Regions from separate parts of the Arthrobacter sp. AG258 genome, predicted to be linked through region 2. Evidence: riboswitches for the same ligand, from Rfam matches in the RefSeq annotation. Region 2 holds a riboswitch; the other holds the start of a gene.
What was found. A riboswitch is a leader RNA that binds a small molecule or an ion and turns the genes downstream of it on or off. The one in region 2 is predicted to bind S-adenosylmethionine.

Region 1: linked by a shared signal. The riboswitch ahead of DFO47_RS05255 (aminotransferase class V-fold PLP-dependent enzyme) and the one ahead of DFO47_RS06750 (cobalamin-independent methionine synthase II family protein) in region 2 are both predicted to bind S-adenosylmethionine.

The regions. Positions count from the first base shown of each region.
Region 1 is NZ_SOBI01000002.1:426,592-433,948, reverse strand. It holds gene DFO47_RS05260 (class I SAM-dependent methyltransferase) at 1-683, opposite strand, end outside; gene DFO47_RS05255 (aminotransferase class V-fold PLP-dependent enzyme) at 776-2,194, opposite strand; SAM riboswitch class IV at 2,232-2,345, opposite strand; gene hisN (histidinol-phosphatase) at 2,487-3,311, opposite strand; gene rsgA (ribosome small subunit-dependent GTPase A) at 3,356-4,471, opposite strand; gene aroA (3-phosphoshikimate 1-carboxyvinyltransferase) at 4,455-5,843, opposite strand; gene DFO47_RS05235 (DoxX family protein) at 5,850-6,398, opposite strand; gene DFO47_RS05230 (sigma-70 family RNA polymerase sigma factor) at 6,675-7,357, shown strand, end outside.
Region 2 is NZ_SOBI01000003.1:90,068-97,424, forward strand. It holds gene DFO47_RS06730 (choice-of-anchor G family protein) at 59-1,726, opposite strand; gene DFO47_RS06735 (hypothetical protein) at 1,723-2,439, opposite strand; gene DFO47_RS06740 (S26 family signal peptidase) at 2,453-3,058, opposite strand; gene DFO47_RS06745 (SipW-dependent-type signal peptide-containing protein) at 3,067-3,774, opposite strand; SAM riboswitch class I at 4,030-4,134, shown strand; gene DFO47_RS06750 (cobalamin-independent methionine synthase II family protein) at 4,147-5,355, shown strand; gene DFO47_RS06755 (uracil-DNA glycosylase) at 5,567-6,199, shown strand; gene DFO47_RS06760 (DUF3151 domain-containing protein) at 6,282-6,701, opposite strand; gene fbaA (class II fructose-bisphosphate aldolase) at 6,702-7,357, opposite strand, start outside.

The DNA of each region.
Region 1 (7,357 bases), on a different contig from region 2:
TCGTGGAGGTACCAGTCCAGGTTCGCCAGGACCTTGGCCCTGGTTGACTCGCCGGCGCGCAGGTAATAGCTCCGGGACTTGGTGAGTTCCATCAGGTCCGTGGTGGTCACCTTGTCCTGCCAGTGTGTGACATGCCCTTCGAGCCCGGTGAATTCGGGCCCCACCACCGGCTTGTGGCCCGGGCGGTACACATCGCCGGCGTGCATGATCCTGGAGAGCCTGTGCACCCACGGCACCGAGGTATCCAGTTGGTTCCAGATGAGTCCGAGCGTTCCGTGCGGGCGCAGGACGCGGGCAAGTTCGGTGCTTGCAGGCAGCGCGTCGCACCAGTGCCAGGCCTGCGCCACGGTGACGACGTCGAAGGAGGCTTCGGCCAGCCCCGTCGCCTCCGCGGTCCCCGCCATGGCCGTGGCAGCAGGGCAGTGTGCCGAGAGTTGGGCGAGCATGTCCGTGGAAGGGTCGACGGCGGTTACCTCCAGGCCAAGCTCCAGCAGCAGGGCCGTAAACTTCCCGGTACCGGCCCCGACATCGAGTGCGTCACGGGCCTGCGCCGGGACCAGCCACCGGGCTGACTCCGCGGGGTAGCCCGGCCTGACGCGCTGGTAGTGCCGTCCGCCGTCGCGGAAACTGCCGCCAAGTTCCCGCCGGCGCCCGTGATCAAGCTTGGGGCCACCCCGAACCACGCGTGGACTCCTTCAATTCCGACTGTTGATGCCCCTCGAATTTACCGCACCCCCTTTGGACATGTGGTGGGGGAGCAGGAGCGGGAGGAGCCCTAGTCGTCGATACAGGGGGCCGCGCCGGCCGTGCCCGGGGTGTTGGGTGCCCAGTGCGGGTAGGTGCGGGAGTCGTTGGCGGGCACCCAACGGCCTGCGTCAACCACGTAGTCCCAGCCCAGTCCGTTGCTGCGCAGTGCGCGGATGCCGGCAAGAAGGCGTTCGGCATCCTCCAGCCGGGATCCGACGCCGAAGCTCGCCCGGAGTGATCCGTTGGGCAGGCCCAGGCGTTTCAGCAGCGGGTGGGCGCAGAAGCGTCCGTCCCGCAGGCCCACGCCGTGCTCCGCCGAGAGGTAGGCGGCCACCAGCCCGGCGTCGTAGCCTGCAACCGAGAAATTGACCACGCCGATGGTGTCCGTTTCCGGATTGGTGTCCTTGAAGATCTGGTGGACGGTGACGCCGTCGATGCCCTGGAGGCCCTCCACCAGGAAGGAGCGGATGGCGGACTCGTGGGCGTGCCAGCGTTCCTGGTCCAGTTCCGCGATCACCTGGGTGGCGCGGGCCAGCGTGGCGGCTCCCAGGACGTTGGGCGATCCCCCCTCATGGCGGGCCGGGCCGGTGGCCCAGCTGACGCCGTCGAGCCTTGCTTCCTTGACGGCACCGCCCCCGGCCAGGTGCGGGACACCGGCGTCCAGCCAGTCAGCACGCCCCACCAGGACGCCTGCGCCGAACGGCGCGTAGAGCTTGTGCCCGGAGAACGCAAGGTAGTCGACGTCGTCCGTGCTGATGTCCACCCGGCGATGCGGCGCAAGCTGGGCGGCGTCCACCACGATCCGTGCGCCGTACTGGTGCGCCAGCGCGGCCAAGGCCCGGATGGGGAGGATCTCGCCGGTGACGTTGGAAGCGCCGGTGACGGCCAGCAGGCAGACCCCGCCCTGCTCAAGTTCGGTGCGGACTGCCTCCAAAGTGCCGCTGATGGTGTCCGCGGCGACAATGCTGCGGTGCGGGACGCCCTGCCAGGGCAGGAGGTTGGCGTGGTGTTCGATGTCCAGGTAAAGGACATCTCCGGCGGGGCGGCCGTCCGCCAGCGGCAGGCAGCCGGCCAGCAGGTTCAGGGAGTCGGTGGTATTGCGGGTGAAGATGACCGAATCGCCGGGGCGCCCTCCCACGAAGTCGCGGACAATGTTGCGTGCGTTTTCGTACACTGAGGTGCTGATCTGGGATGCGTAGCCGGCGCCCCGGTGGACACTCGCGTAGTACGGGAGGATCTCGTTCAGGTACGCGGACACCACTGACAGCGCCGGTGCGGAGGCGCCGTAGTCGAGGTTTGCGTAGCGGACGTGGCCGCCGGAGATCAGCGGCGCCTGGATCTCGGCGCCGGTGACCGCGGCGAGGGGCCGGCCGGCGACGGCCTGTCGCGGATCCGGCGCGGCGGCGTTGGCGGTGGCGGAAAGGGGGGAGACGGTGGCAGTTGTCACAGAGACCTCACTTGGATACAGGACTCCGGCACAGTGGAATCCGCGCTTGCCGTATCCGCTCCGGACCGGCCTGGTCGTCACCCGGGGCACCCCACCGCGAATGGAGGGTTGCCGGCCAGCAAACCGGGGTTTTGCGCTGGCACTCGTGACCTGGATAAAAGCGTAGAACATGGAATGGGCAGGACTAAAGCCGCGGCAATTGTTAAGGCTTTTGTTACGCCCTGCCGAAGAAACGGCCGCGGACGCCCCCTCAAGGAGGCGTCCGGCGTCGTATTGTTCGATTATTGTGCCGCTAGGGCGACTGCTGGAGCAGGTCGTCGAGGTCCGGGTTCAGCCGGTGCAGCACCTCTGAATGCAGGATCGAGTTCGTGGCCAGGGCATTGCCGCCGAACGGGCCATCCTCGCCTTCGAGGGACGTGAAGCGGCCGCCGGCCTCCACCACGATCGGTACCAGGGCAGCCATGTCGTACAGGTTCAGTTCGGGTTCGCAGGCGATATCCACCGAGCCTTCCGCCACCATGCAGTAGGACCAGAAGTCTCCGTACGCCCGGGTCCGCCACACGTCTTCCGTCAGGCCGAGGAAGTCGTCAAGGTTTCCGCGTTCCTTCCAGCCGCCCAGGCTGGAATAGGAGAGGGAGGCGTCGGCCAGGTTTGAGACGTTGGAAACCCGAAGCCGGGTGGCGGCGGCCAGGGACCTGCCCATGTACGCGCCCATGCCTTTGGCAGCCCACCAGCGCTTGCCCAGTGCCGGAGCGCTGACGACGCCCACCACCGGCTCGCCCTCGTCCACCAGGGCGATCAGCGTGGCCCAGACCGGGACGCCGCGGACGAAGTTCTTGGTCCCGTCGATGGGATCGATGATCCAGCGCCGCGAGCCGTGGCCGGTGCTGCCGAATTCCTCACCCAGAACGGCATCGCGGGGCCGGGAGCGGGAGAGTTGGCCTCGGATGGCCTCCTCGGCCGCCTTGTCGGCGTCGGTGACCGGCGTCAGGTCCGGCTTGGTCTCGACGTGGAGGTCCAGGGCCTTGAACCGGCTCATCGTCTGGTCGTCCACGGAGTCGGCCAGGACGTGGGCCAGGCGCAGGTCATCGTTGTAACTCGAAGCGGGTTGGATCATGGTTCCAAACTACCGTCTGCGGGCGTTTCTGCCGGGAGAACGCGTCAGTTGACGCTGCCAAGCTCCTTCGTTTCCTGTGCTTCCATCCTTGGATCGGCGCCGAGCAGCCGCCGCAGGGACGCCAGGCGGGCGGCGCCGGTAGGGCCGGCGTGTCCGCCGTCCACCCACTCGTCCAGCCCGCAGTTGACCGCCGTTGCCGTGTGCTTGCAGCCCCGCTCGCAGTTTTCGATGCCCGGGGAGAGATCCGGGAACGAGCGCAGGATCCTGTCCGGGTCCACGTGCGCCAGGCCAAAGGACCGGATCCCCGGGGTGTCGATGATCCAGCTGCCGGGCGGCGCGTCCGCGAGCCGAAGTGCCAGCGCCGACGACGACGTGTGCCGGCCGCGCCCGGTGACGGCGTTGACGCCGCCGGTGGCGCGCTCGGCGCCCGTGAGTGCGTTCACCATAGTGGATTTGCCCACCCCGGAATGCCCCAGCATCACGGTGACGGTGCCGTCGAGGTGTGCGCGGAGGGCGGCCACCGCAGCGCTGTCCAGCCGGGCGGAGAGGCCGTCGTCGGACCGCGCGTCGATCCCGGAGGCCTGTGCGTCGGCGGTCTTGCTGATGATGACGGGGAAGTCCAGGTGCGTGTAATTGGAGAGGAGCTCGGCGGGATCCTTGACGTCGGCCTTGGTCACCAGCAGGATCGGCGCGATCCCGGCGTCGTAGGCCGCCACCAGGGCGCGGTCAATGAAGCCTGTGCGGGGCTCGGGGTTGGCGGCCGCCACGACGATGACCAGCTGGTCCGCGTTGGCCACCACGGCGCGCTCCACGGGGTCGGTATCGTCGGCACTGCGGCGAAGCAGGGTGCGGCGGTCCTGAATTCTCACCAGCCGGGCCAGCGTGTCCGGGGCTCCGGAGACATCCCCCACCAGGGAGACGAAGTCGCCGGCCACCACGGGATTGCGGCGAAGCTCGCGGGCCCGCGCAGCGATGACCACCCGCTCATTGTCCGAGTCCTCACCCACCACCGCGGTGTACCGCCCACGGTCCACCGTGATGATCCGGCCGGTTACGGCGTCATCGTGGCTGGGGCGGTCTTTGGTGCGTGGCCTGGAGCCTTTCTTGCTCGGGCGGATCCTGACGTCCGATTCGTCCCAGGAATCAGTGCTCCGCGCCACTGCCGCGCCCTTCCGGTCCGGCAGCGGACGTGCCCTCCTGGGCCAGCATGCCTGCCCACAGCTGTGGGAAGTCGGGCATGGTCTTGGCTGTGGTGGCAATATCCTCCACCTGGACGCCCGGTACCGCCAGTCCCAGGATCGCCCCGGCCGTGGCCATCCGGTGGTCCGCGTAGCTGTGCACGACGCCGGCGTGCAGCCGGGCGGGGCGGATGAGCAGTCCGTCCGGAGTTTCCTCGGCGTCTCCGCCGAGCCGGTTGATCTCTGCCACCAGGGCAGCCAGCCTGTCGGTTTCGTGTCCTCGCAGGTGCGCGATCCCGGTGAGCCGGGATGGCTCCGAGGCCAAGGCGCACAGCGCGGCGACGGTGGGGGCGAGTTCGCTGGTGTCCGCGAAGTCCCCACCCTTGATTTCCGGACCGCCGGTGACGGTCAGGACGCCGCTGTCCAACGTGACCGTGGCACCCATGCTGGTGAGGATGTTGCGCCACAGGTCGCCCACCTGCCGGGTCTCCGCCGGCCAGTTGGGGATCCGGACCGTTCCCCGAGAGGCGAGGGCCGCCGCCAGGAACGGGCCCGCGTTGGAAAGGTCCTGTTCGATCCGCTGGTCGAAGGCACGGATCGGTCCGGGCGCCACCACCCAGTGGTTGGGCACGGAATCGTCCACGGACACGCCTGCGCCGCGAAGGACCGAGACCGTCATGTTGATGTGGTCCAAGCTTGGTACCGGTTTGCCCACGTGCTCAAGATGCAGGCCGTCGTCGAACCGTGCCCCCACGAGCAGGAGCGCGGAGACAAACTGGGACGAAGCGCTGGCATCAATCACCAGGTGGCCGCCGCGGACGGAGCCCTTGCCCGCCACGGCGAACGGGAGGGACGACGGGGCGTTGCCGTCTTCGGCTGAGACAGCCACACCCAGGGCCTTGAGGGCCTCGATGATGGTCCCCATGGGGCGCTTGCGTGCGTGCGGGTCGCCGTCGAACACGCTTACCCCGTTGCGGAGCGCAGCGAGCGGCGGAACGAACCGCATCACCGTACCGGCCAGCCCGCAGTCGATCCGGGCCTCCGTCACGGGCGCGGACGCAGGCAACGGAACCACTTCGAGGTCGGGACCAAAGGTTCCGTCGCCCGGGACCTCCGTGATCGTGGCGCCAAGCTGCCGCAGCGCATCGATCATCAGCACGGAATCCCTGGAATGCAGGGGCGCCCGCAACCGGGACGGCCCATCCGCCAATGCCGCCAGAACGAGGTACCTGTTGGTCAGGGACTTCGAGCCAGGCACCGTAACGGTGGCGTTGACGGGCCGGGAAGCGAAAGGGGCGTCCCAGTGCTGGACAGGTGTTCCGGAAGCGTCCCGGGCGGCAGTTGCTGCGGTCATTCGTGCTTAGGCTCCCGTGGCGTGGTCGACGGCGCGGCGGACAGCCTTGTCCGCCTTGTGCAGCTTCTTGTTCGTGGTCTTGCGAGCGTCGGCGGCCAGGTGCGAGGCGTTCCGCCGGGCACCTGCGGCAAGGTGCTCGGCGCGCCAGGCCAGTCCCGGCTTTCCTGCGGTGTCCACCGAGGCGAGCAGCGCACCGCCGCTGAGGGACAGGTTCTTGAGCAGCTGGTTCCGGCGGGTCTCGCGCCCTTCCTTGCTGCTGATGTCCGCGCTGCGCCACTCAACGAACGTGTTGAGCAGGGAAACCACCGTCAGCAGCGACGCGGAGAGCCTGGAGAACTTTCCAAGGCCGAACAGGACGCCGGCGCCCACCTGGGTACCGCCGATAACACGCGCGAGGGTCTTCTCGCTGGCCTGGAACGGAAGCGAGGCCGCGGCCTTGCGGAGCAGGGGTGAGAGTTGCTGCGCAGTGTCGTCGGAGTTCTTGAGCTTATCCAGTCCGGCAATGACAAAACTGGAGGCGAGCATGGGCCGTGCGAGCGTGCGGACAAAGGACATGGATTTCCTCCTGGATGGACGAACCGCGGAACGCGGCGGAGTCGGTCCTAGTCTTGCACTTTTGGGGAATATTTGCCTGCGGGAAGGGGTTATGGCTGACGGGTCACCGACATGCGGCCCGATGATCATTCACCCGATACAGAGCGGAGTTGGCCCTTGGGGAAGGTGTTGGACGGAACGAGGCCCGCGGGTCCGGTGGCAGTGGAAGCACTGGCTGCCGATCCCTTGGAGTACGGCACGCCCCGGGCAGGGCGCCTGACAGTAGACTTGAAGGCAATGAGCACCCTGGATCCGGCCGTCGCGGCCATGTATGAGGCTTCACCTGGCGCAGCGAACGGCTCGGCACCGGCCCCGCCGGCTTCTGCCGCACCGGCGGGGGAGGTTGGTCCGGCCGCAGGGCCGGACACCGAGGACGCCGCCCTGGACGTTGCGGCGGAGACCGTTGAGGACCGCCGTCTGCGCTTCGAGCGGGACGCCATGCAGTACGTCGACCAGCTGTACTCGGCGGCGATGCGCATGGCACGGAACCCCTCAGATGCCGAGGACCTGGTCCAGGAGGCCTACACCAAGGCATTTTCGGCGTTCCACCAATACAAGCCGGGCACGAACCTCAAAGCGTGGCTGTACCGGATCCTGACCAACACCTACATCAACCTCTACCGCAAGAGGCAGCGCGAGCCGCTTCAGTCCAATTCGGACACGATCGAGGATTGGCAGCTTGCCCGCGCGGAGTCCCATACTTCAAGCGGACTTCGGTCGGCCGAGGCCGAGGCGTTGGACCACCTCCCGGATTCAGACGTCAAGCGGGCGCTCCAGGACATTCCGGAGGAATTCCGGCTGGCAGTGTACTTCGCCGACGTCGAGGGCTACGCCTACAAGGAAATCTCAGACATCATGAACACGCCCATCGGCACCGTGATGTCCCGGCTCCACCGCGGCCGGAGAATGTTGCGGGACAT
Region 2 (7,357 bases):
ACACCAACGCCAATAACGGTTGGAAAGTCGAAAAAGTTCCTCGTGCTGGAGTAGAAAATTATGACGATCGATAACTAACCGGTCCGGCGGCAGAAGTACCCAGGTAAAGGGTCAATAGTCCGGGCTGATTAATCAGGCCAACGCGGACGGCAGAAACTTTATATTCACCGGCTCGCGCTGAGACGTCGCCTGGTTTTACGCCCTGCCACGGCTTGTCAGGCTGGACGTTGACGTGGATGGAAACAAGGGAGCCGAACGCCGTCACGACAGTTCCGGCATCGGTAAGCGCGCCTGCGACGATTGGGGCCAGCGTTGCCTCCAGGTTGGACACCACCGTGTCCAGTGGCACCGCAACGGAGTTGGTGACGGCAGACACAACCCCGTTCACCAGCAGTGACGTCAACGGTGAGCTTAGGTTTAGCCCCAAGGGAATGACGGTTGGTTGAACGGTCCCTGCCCTGAATTGCCCCACGCTTCCGGCGATCTCAATCCTGGTGCTGCCCAACGAAACGCCAGTGAGCGGGACCTCAACGCTCGCCGTGACAGTCGCAGACGCGATCACGGCATCAACAGCCGTCCGCAGGTGCGTGGTGATCTGTGCCAGCAGAGCCCGCGCGTCCGCCTGCAATTGCGTTATGTCCGCCTCCGTCAGGAACACCGGCGTGTTAGGGTCCCGCCCGTTAGCGAGCGGATCCTTTCCCGGAAGCTTGGCCAGATCCACGTTGAGGCGGCCCGCGCCAAGGTTGAGAGTGACAGCACCTCGTGCCTGGGGTTGGGTAAGCACCTTCCGGACTTCATCGAGATTCACGGCTCCCACGTCGGCTGATGTGGTGGTCTTAACCAGGCCCAGAGGCGCCAGCGCGTTCTGAACGGCTTGACCCAGTGCACTGATGAGGTTTTGCTGCAGGACCTGCGGTGTGGGCATGCTGCCGAGCGCGGCGTTCGTGGTGCTAATGATTGATTCGGCAGCAGGCACATTCGTGCCCAGGTTCAGGCTGGCGACACCGTACTCCCGCGTGACGGCAGGGTTTGCCGCCAGCGTAGGCCATCCGTTGACCAGGTCGCATCCCTGGACGGACGCGGACGACGCCACAGCACCTACGTCCAGTGACACTCCGGCCAGTGACGCAGGAACAAGATTGTCCAGCCTGACGGTGGCCGACTGGGGTGCGGTGGCAGCTCCGGTGGCCGTTCCGCCCACGTCCACAGCCCCGGACTGGTCGGTGACCAGTCCGGCGGCGGCGCGGGCTTGTCCACTGTCCTGCGCCTGCGCCCACTGCGTGTACGTGCCCAGGCCTCCTACCGGAACGCCGAGGCCCAGGCCCACGGTCACAGGGTTGGTCCCCAGGGCCGGGACAGGCAGCTTGCTGATAAAGGCGTCCGGAATCCCCGTCACCGGAGTAGCCGACAGCGGCTGCGGCGACGCTGCGCCGCCGGCGTTGGTGACGGTGAGGCCTTCAACTCCCGCGATGGAATTGAGGTCCGTTCCTAGTACCCTGCCGGAAAGCTGGGTTGCGGACGCCTGGCCGCTGAAAAGGGTGTTGGTGGAACAGTCCCCCGGGGAACCAACGCCGACAGAACCGCCGGCCCATTCGTTGTCCACCCATGCCGCCGTGGTGACGGTGGTGGTCGCCACCAGGGAGACTGCGGCCGCTGCCGCTATGGCAACGGATGTCAGTGGGTTCCTTGCCCCGCGTCGCAGCAGGTTCTCGCGCGCGGTCTTCACGATGCCTCCCCCCTCCGGGTCATGTTCCGGCGGACTGCAGCCACCACCGCTGCGCCGAGGAGCAACAGGCCGCCGCCGGCCAACAGCCCCTGCACTACCGCTGCCCCGGTATTGGCCAACGGTGCGGGCGGCCGCTGGCCGGACGGGACCACGGCGTGGTCGTTCCCGGCAGCGGTGACCCCAATACCCAGCGTCAGCGCGGTGTCCGGCGGGTCCTGCGAATCCGCGGGCCGGGACAAGACAAATCGAAGGTAGGGCGAGGATCCGATGCGCAGATCACGCAAGGGAACCAGCACATCCTGGCGATGTTCAACGAGCGTTACCGGCGCTATCCGCGGCGTGGAGCCGATGGGGCAACGCAGGTCCCCGCCCAAGCCGCTGCTTCCCTGCCACGGGACATCGCATTCGTCCACGGACACAACGTAGGTGTCCGTACCGGCGATCTCACCGTCGGCGGTGACCTGCAGGGTGGACTCGCCGCTGGGCTGGTCCAGCGAAATGCCTATTTGCCAACTGAACGATTCCCCCGCTGACAGCACCGGCAGTGTCAGTGGATAGACCGACGAGGAAAGCGACAGGAAGCCGGCCGCCCCCGTCTCCGGTACCGGAATCAGCTGCTCGTCCGCCACGGCTGCGCCAGGCGCAGCGCCCACCAGCAAAACCGCGACAACCCCCGCGGCCCGTACGACGTCCCTGGTGCTGGGTCCCGCCATGTCATCTACGACCTTACTGTTGTGGTTTCGCCCCGGTGGCGCAGATCTCTGCCTGGACCGCGGCCCGGCGCCGCGGCCAGTAGGCCCACGTGACCAGTGCTGCCACCGCCAGGGTTGCCGCGCCCAGGAACTCCGGCCCCCGGGAGGCCATGATCCAGGTTCCCAACCCGGGAACCGTGAAGAGCACCTTCTGCGCCGTGGCCACCTCGTAGGGCAACGGATCATCCGAAGTGTTGGCGTCGCCGCGGAGCCTTAGCGACGCTGTGGCCCCCTCCACACTGGGCGGGTAAACTGCCACCACGCGGTGGGTCACCAGGGCGGTCGCCGCCTCCCGGCGGACCGACACGACGTCGCCCGGGACGAGATCCTTGGCGGTGACCTGCACGGTCAGGGACAGCGCACCGACTGGATAGAGCGGCTCCATCGATCCCGTACGGAAGACGACGAAGGACGCCTTGAAGAAGAAGCCCAGGACCAGGACAAGGATGCACGCCAGCCCCAACAGGGCAACGACGGTGAGCAAAGCTTCGCGGAATCCCCTGGCCACACGGAGGGCAGCCGGCCGGGCCCGGGGATCGGACGCCAACCCGGGCTTGCGCCGGGACGCTGTCTGCCTCATCGGAGGGGTTATGGCAGGCCCACTGTGCTTGAGAACTTCCAGAGCGGGACGGTCTTCTGCCCCTGCAGGGATGACGGGGCATCCGTGGGAAGGGTCAGAGCGAAGCAGATATCCACCGCGGTGCCAGGGGTGGCGTTGTCACCCCTGGGCAGGCTGATATTGGTCGCGGCTCCGGGGACAGAGATGGTGTTGAGGGTTGAGCCCGCAGGAATAATATTTGCGTTCTGCACGGGACCGAATCCTGCAGCGTTGCATGACGAACTCGGCACACCCTGCTTGGCTTCGTATCTCAGTGCCGAATAGAGCTGGGACGTGTTGGTGACCCCGTCTATGGGAAGGGACTGCTCCGCCTCGGTCAAGCTGGCTACCAGGGCTTCGGATCCGGCCACCGCCCGCAGCTGCATCGGTGCGTAAACGGTGCTGCCCGGCACCAGGTTGTCCGCATTGACGCTGAAGGTCAACGCCCCGCCGTTCCGGTCCGGCTGGTCACTCCATGCTGCTGTTCCACCGGTGCCTGTCCACGTGTTTTGCTGCATCTGGTACACCTTGGTCCCCGGGCCACCGCCGTTGTCGCTCTGGCCGAAGACCCACTCGTTGTCCGTCCACGCCGCGAGAGTGAAGGCCGCGCCGATCCCCAAGACAAGGCCGCCGGCAAGAATAGCGCGGACTTTATTAGCCTTTTGCGAGCGCGGCTTAGCGCTGGCTGATCCAACCATGATTCCCCCAAATTATTATTAAACCCCGAACGGTAAGACCGGGACACGGGTATGGGGGATTATCGGTATTTCCCCCAAAAGACCGATGTTTCTAGATCACCATCACTTACTAATTAAAGTCAAGTCGGTGTATTAAATGTTATCAAGTACCGCTTTCTCTCGGCGGAATCGTGCGGACGAGCTCCGACTGACGCTGCCGCGCCACAATATGAAACCGATTTGCCCCGCCGCCACGCTGTCGCTTTAGGTAAGAGTGGACCATCCGGAGCGGCTGAGAGACCTGGCTCAATGACGCCGCAGCAACCACGGTCCGGCAGGAAAGCTGCCGGCCGAAGGTGCTACTGCCAGGACCGATGGAAGGAAGATTCCAGCATGCCCCTCAACACCGACCATATTCGCGCCACCCACGCCGGGTCCCTGCCTCGCACCGATGAACTCATCGCAGCCAACACCGCAAAGGAATCCGACGGGATCACGCCGGCGTTCCTGGAGCTCCTGGAAGACTCCGTTGTGGGCGTGGTCCAGTGCCAGAAGGACCTGGGCATCGATATCCCCAACGACGGCGAGTACGGGCATACGATGTCCAACTCCGTAGACTACGGGGCCTGGTGGAACTACTCCTTCGCCCGGCTCGGCGGCCTGGAGCCGACCACCGTGGACCGGTGGGCTGAAGCCGAAGTCCGGCGGTCGTCCCCCGGAAACGTTGTCCTGACGTCCTTCCCCGACCGGCGGGACCGGCAGGCGTTCAATGAGGCGTACAGCGATCCCTCCTCCGGGATCTTGGCGCACCGGAAGAGCGTGTCCCAACCCAAGATCGCCGGGCCCCTGACATATACCGGCCATGACCTGGTGGCCTCGGACATCAAGAACCTGAAGACCGGGCTCGCCGCGGCAGGCCTCAGCGAAGGATTCGTGGCGTCCCTCTCCCCCGGTTCCTGCGCCCGCGTCGCCAATGAGTACTACAAGAACGATGAGGAGCTCGTCTACGCCTGCGCCGATGCGATGCGCGAGGAATACAAAGCCATCATCGACGCCGGCCTGACGGTCCAGCTCGACGATCCGTCCCTGGCCGAGAGCTGGGACCAGATCAACCCGGAGCCGTCCCTGGAGGACTACCTGAAGTTCATCCAGCTGCGCGTCGAGGCCACCAACTGGGCCTTGCGGGACCTTCCGCAGGAACAGGTCCGGCTGCACGTTTGCTGGGGCTCCTGGCATGGTCCGCACACAACGGATATCCCCTTCGCGGACATTATCGGCTCAGTGCTGCAGGTCAACGCCGGCGCGTACTCCTTCGAGGCGGCCAATGTCCGCCACGAGCACGAATGGCGTGTTTGGGAAGACACCACCCTTCCTGAGGGCAAAGTCATCATCCCCGGCGTCGTCTCCCACGCCACCAATGTGGTGGAGCACCCGGACCTGGTGGCGGACCGGATTGTCCGCTTCGCCAAGCTGGTGGGACGCGAGAACGTCATCGCGTCCACCGACTGCGGCCTGGGCGGCCGGGTGCATCCGCAGATCGCCTTCGCCAAGCTGGAGGCTCTTGGCGAGGGCGCCCGCCGCGCCACCAAGCGCCTCTGGTAGTCATCCGCCCCTTCCGGGAATGACCGCCGGTCCACTGCGCCATGAATCAGGTGCGCTGGACCGGCGTTTCGTTTCCCCGGGCTTGGTAAACTGGCAAAGGCCGACCCGGAATCGGCCCACCCCAACTAACCACCGTTGATGAGCTGCGCCACCGTGCGCCCATTTTCGGCGGTGGACGCAACATCAATCCCCGCAGGAGAACCAGCCCTTCATGACCGCACTGGCCCCCGAAACATTCCACGAACAGCTCATGAGCCGCCGTTACGAGCCCAGCGTTGCCGCTGTCAACGAGCTGTGCGATTCCCTGCAGGAAGCGAAGCCCGGAACCGTGGTGCCCTACGTGGACCCCATGCACGATGTTGAGGAATGCCGCATCATCAGCCTGTACTCCAATATTGGCGAGATGGACCAGTCCGGTTTCATCACTGCCGGTGACCAGGACGCCGCGACCCGCATGCTGGGCATCCAGTGGAAGCTGGGCCTGCGCCCGGAATTCGTGATGCCCTGGAACGTCCACCCGTGGCACGTCCCGGGGGAGGCCAACGGAAAATTCACCCCGGACCAGGTGCAGGCAGGTTTGAAGCCGCTGCTGAAGTTCCTCGCCCTGGTCCCCCGCGCCTCCGTGATCGTGGCGCACGGCACGGAGGCAAACCGCCTGGCCAACCTGCTGCTGAAGACCGAAGTCCCGCTGCTGTGGCGCCGCGGCCTCAAGACCTACAAGGTCCGCTCCCTGAGTGGCCGCGCCTTCGCAGGTTCACCGGCCCGCCAGGAGGAGTTCCTCGCGGACATGCACACGGCGTACGCCGATGCCATGGCACGCACCGGCATCGCCCACCACGCCTAGGGTTTCGACGCGGCTCAACCACCGCCGACGGCAGGTCACCTTCGCTGGGAAGGTGACCTGCCGTCGTCGTAATTATTCGTATCTAGCCCTCGATGGCTGCCTTCGCCGCGGGATCGGAGTCGTTCAGGAACTTCTCGATCCGCTCGGGCTCGTCCGCTTCCCCAATCGCCGACGAAGCCCTGCCCAGCGAGTAGAGCGCACGGAGGAACCCGCGGTTTGGCTCGTGCTCCCACGGGATGGGCCCGACGCCGCGCCAACCGTTGCGGCGCAGCGCGTCCAGTCCGCGGTGGTAGCCCACCCGGGCGTACGCGTAGGAGTCGATGGTCCGGCCCTCGGTCCACGCTTCCTCAGCCAGGATCGCCCACAACAGTGAGGACGTGGGGTGCTTTTCCACCAGGTCCAGCGCCTCGTGCCCGGCTTCCAGCTGCGCATTGACCTCGGTCTCGGCGGGCAGGAGCGTGGGCTCAGGTCCCATCAGGTTCTTGCGGAACTCATCCGACATCTAGAACGTCTTTCCGGCCGAACCGAGCTGCTTGGTGGCTTCCACCACGCGGGCCGCCAGGCCGGCTTCGGCGGAAGCGCCCCAGACGCGGGGGTCGTAGGTCTTCTTGTTGCCCACTTCGCCATCGACCTTCAGGACGCCGTCGTAGTTCTTGAACATGTGGTCGGCCACCGGGCGGGTGTAGGCGTACTGGGTGTCGGTGTCGATGTTCATCTTGATCACGCCGTAGGAGACGGCGTCGGCGATTTCCTGGTCCGAGGATCCGGAGCCGCCGTGGAACACGAGGTCGAACGGGTTGTCCTTGCCGATCTTCGCGCCCACCTGGGCCTGGATGTCCTTGAGGATCTCCGGGCGCAGCTTGACGCCGCCGGGCTTGTACACGCCGTGGACGTTGCCGAAGGTCAGTGCGGTGATGTAGCGGCCGTTTTCGCCGGCGCCCAGGGCGTCGATGGTGGCCAGGGCGTCCTCGACCGTGGTGTAGAGCTTGTCGTTGATGGCGTTTTCGACGCCGTCTTCCTCGCCGCCGACCGTGCCGATCTCCACCTCGAGGATCATCTTTGCGGCAGCCGTGCGCTGGAGCAGGTCGCGGGCAATGCGCAGGTTCTCCTGCAGGGTTTCGGCGGAGCCGTCCCACATGTGGGAGTTGAAGAGCGGGT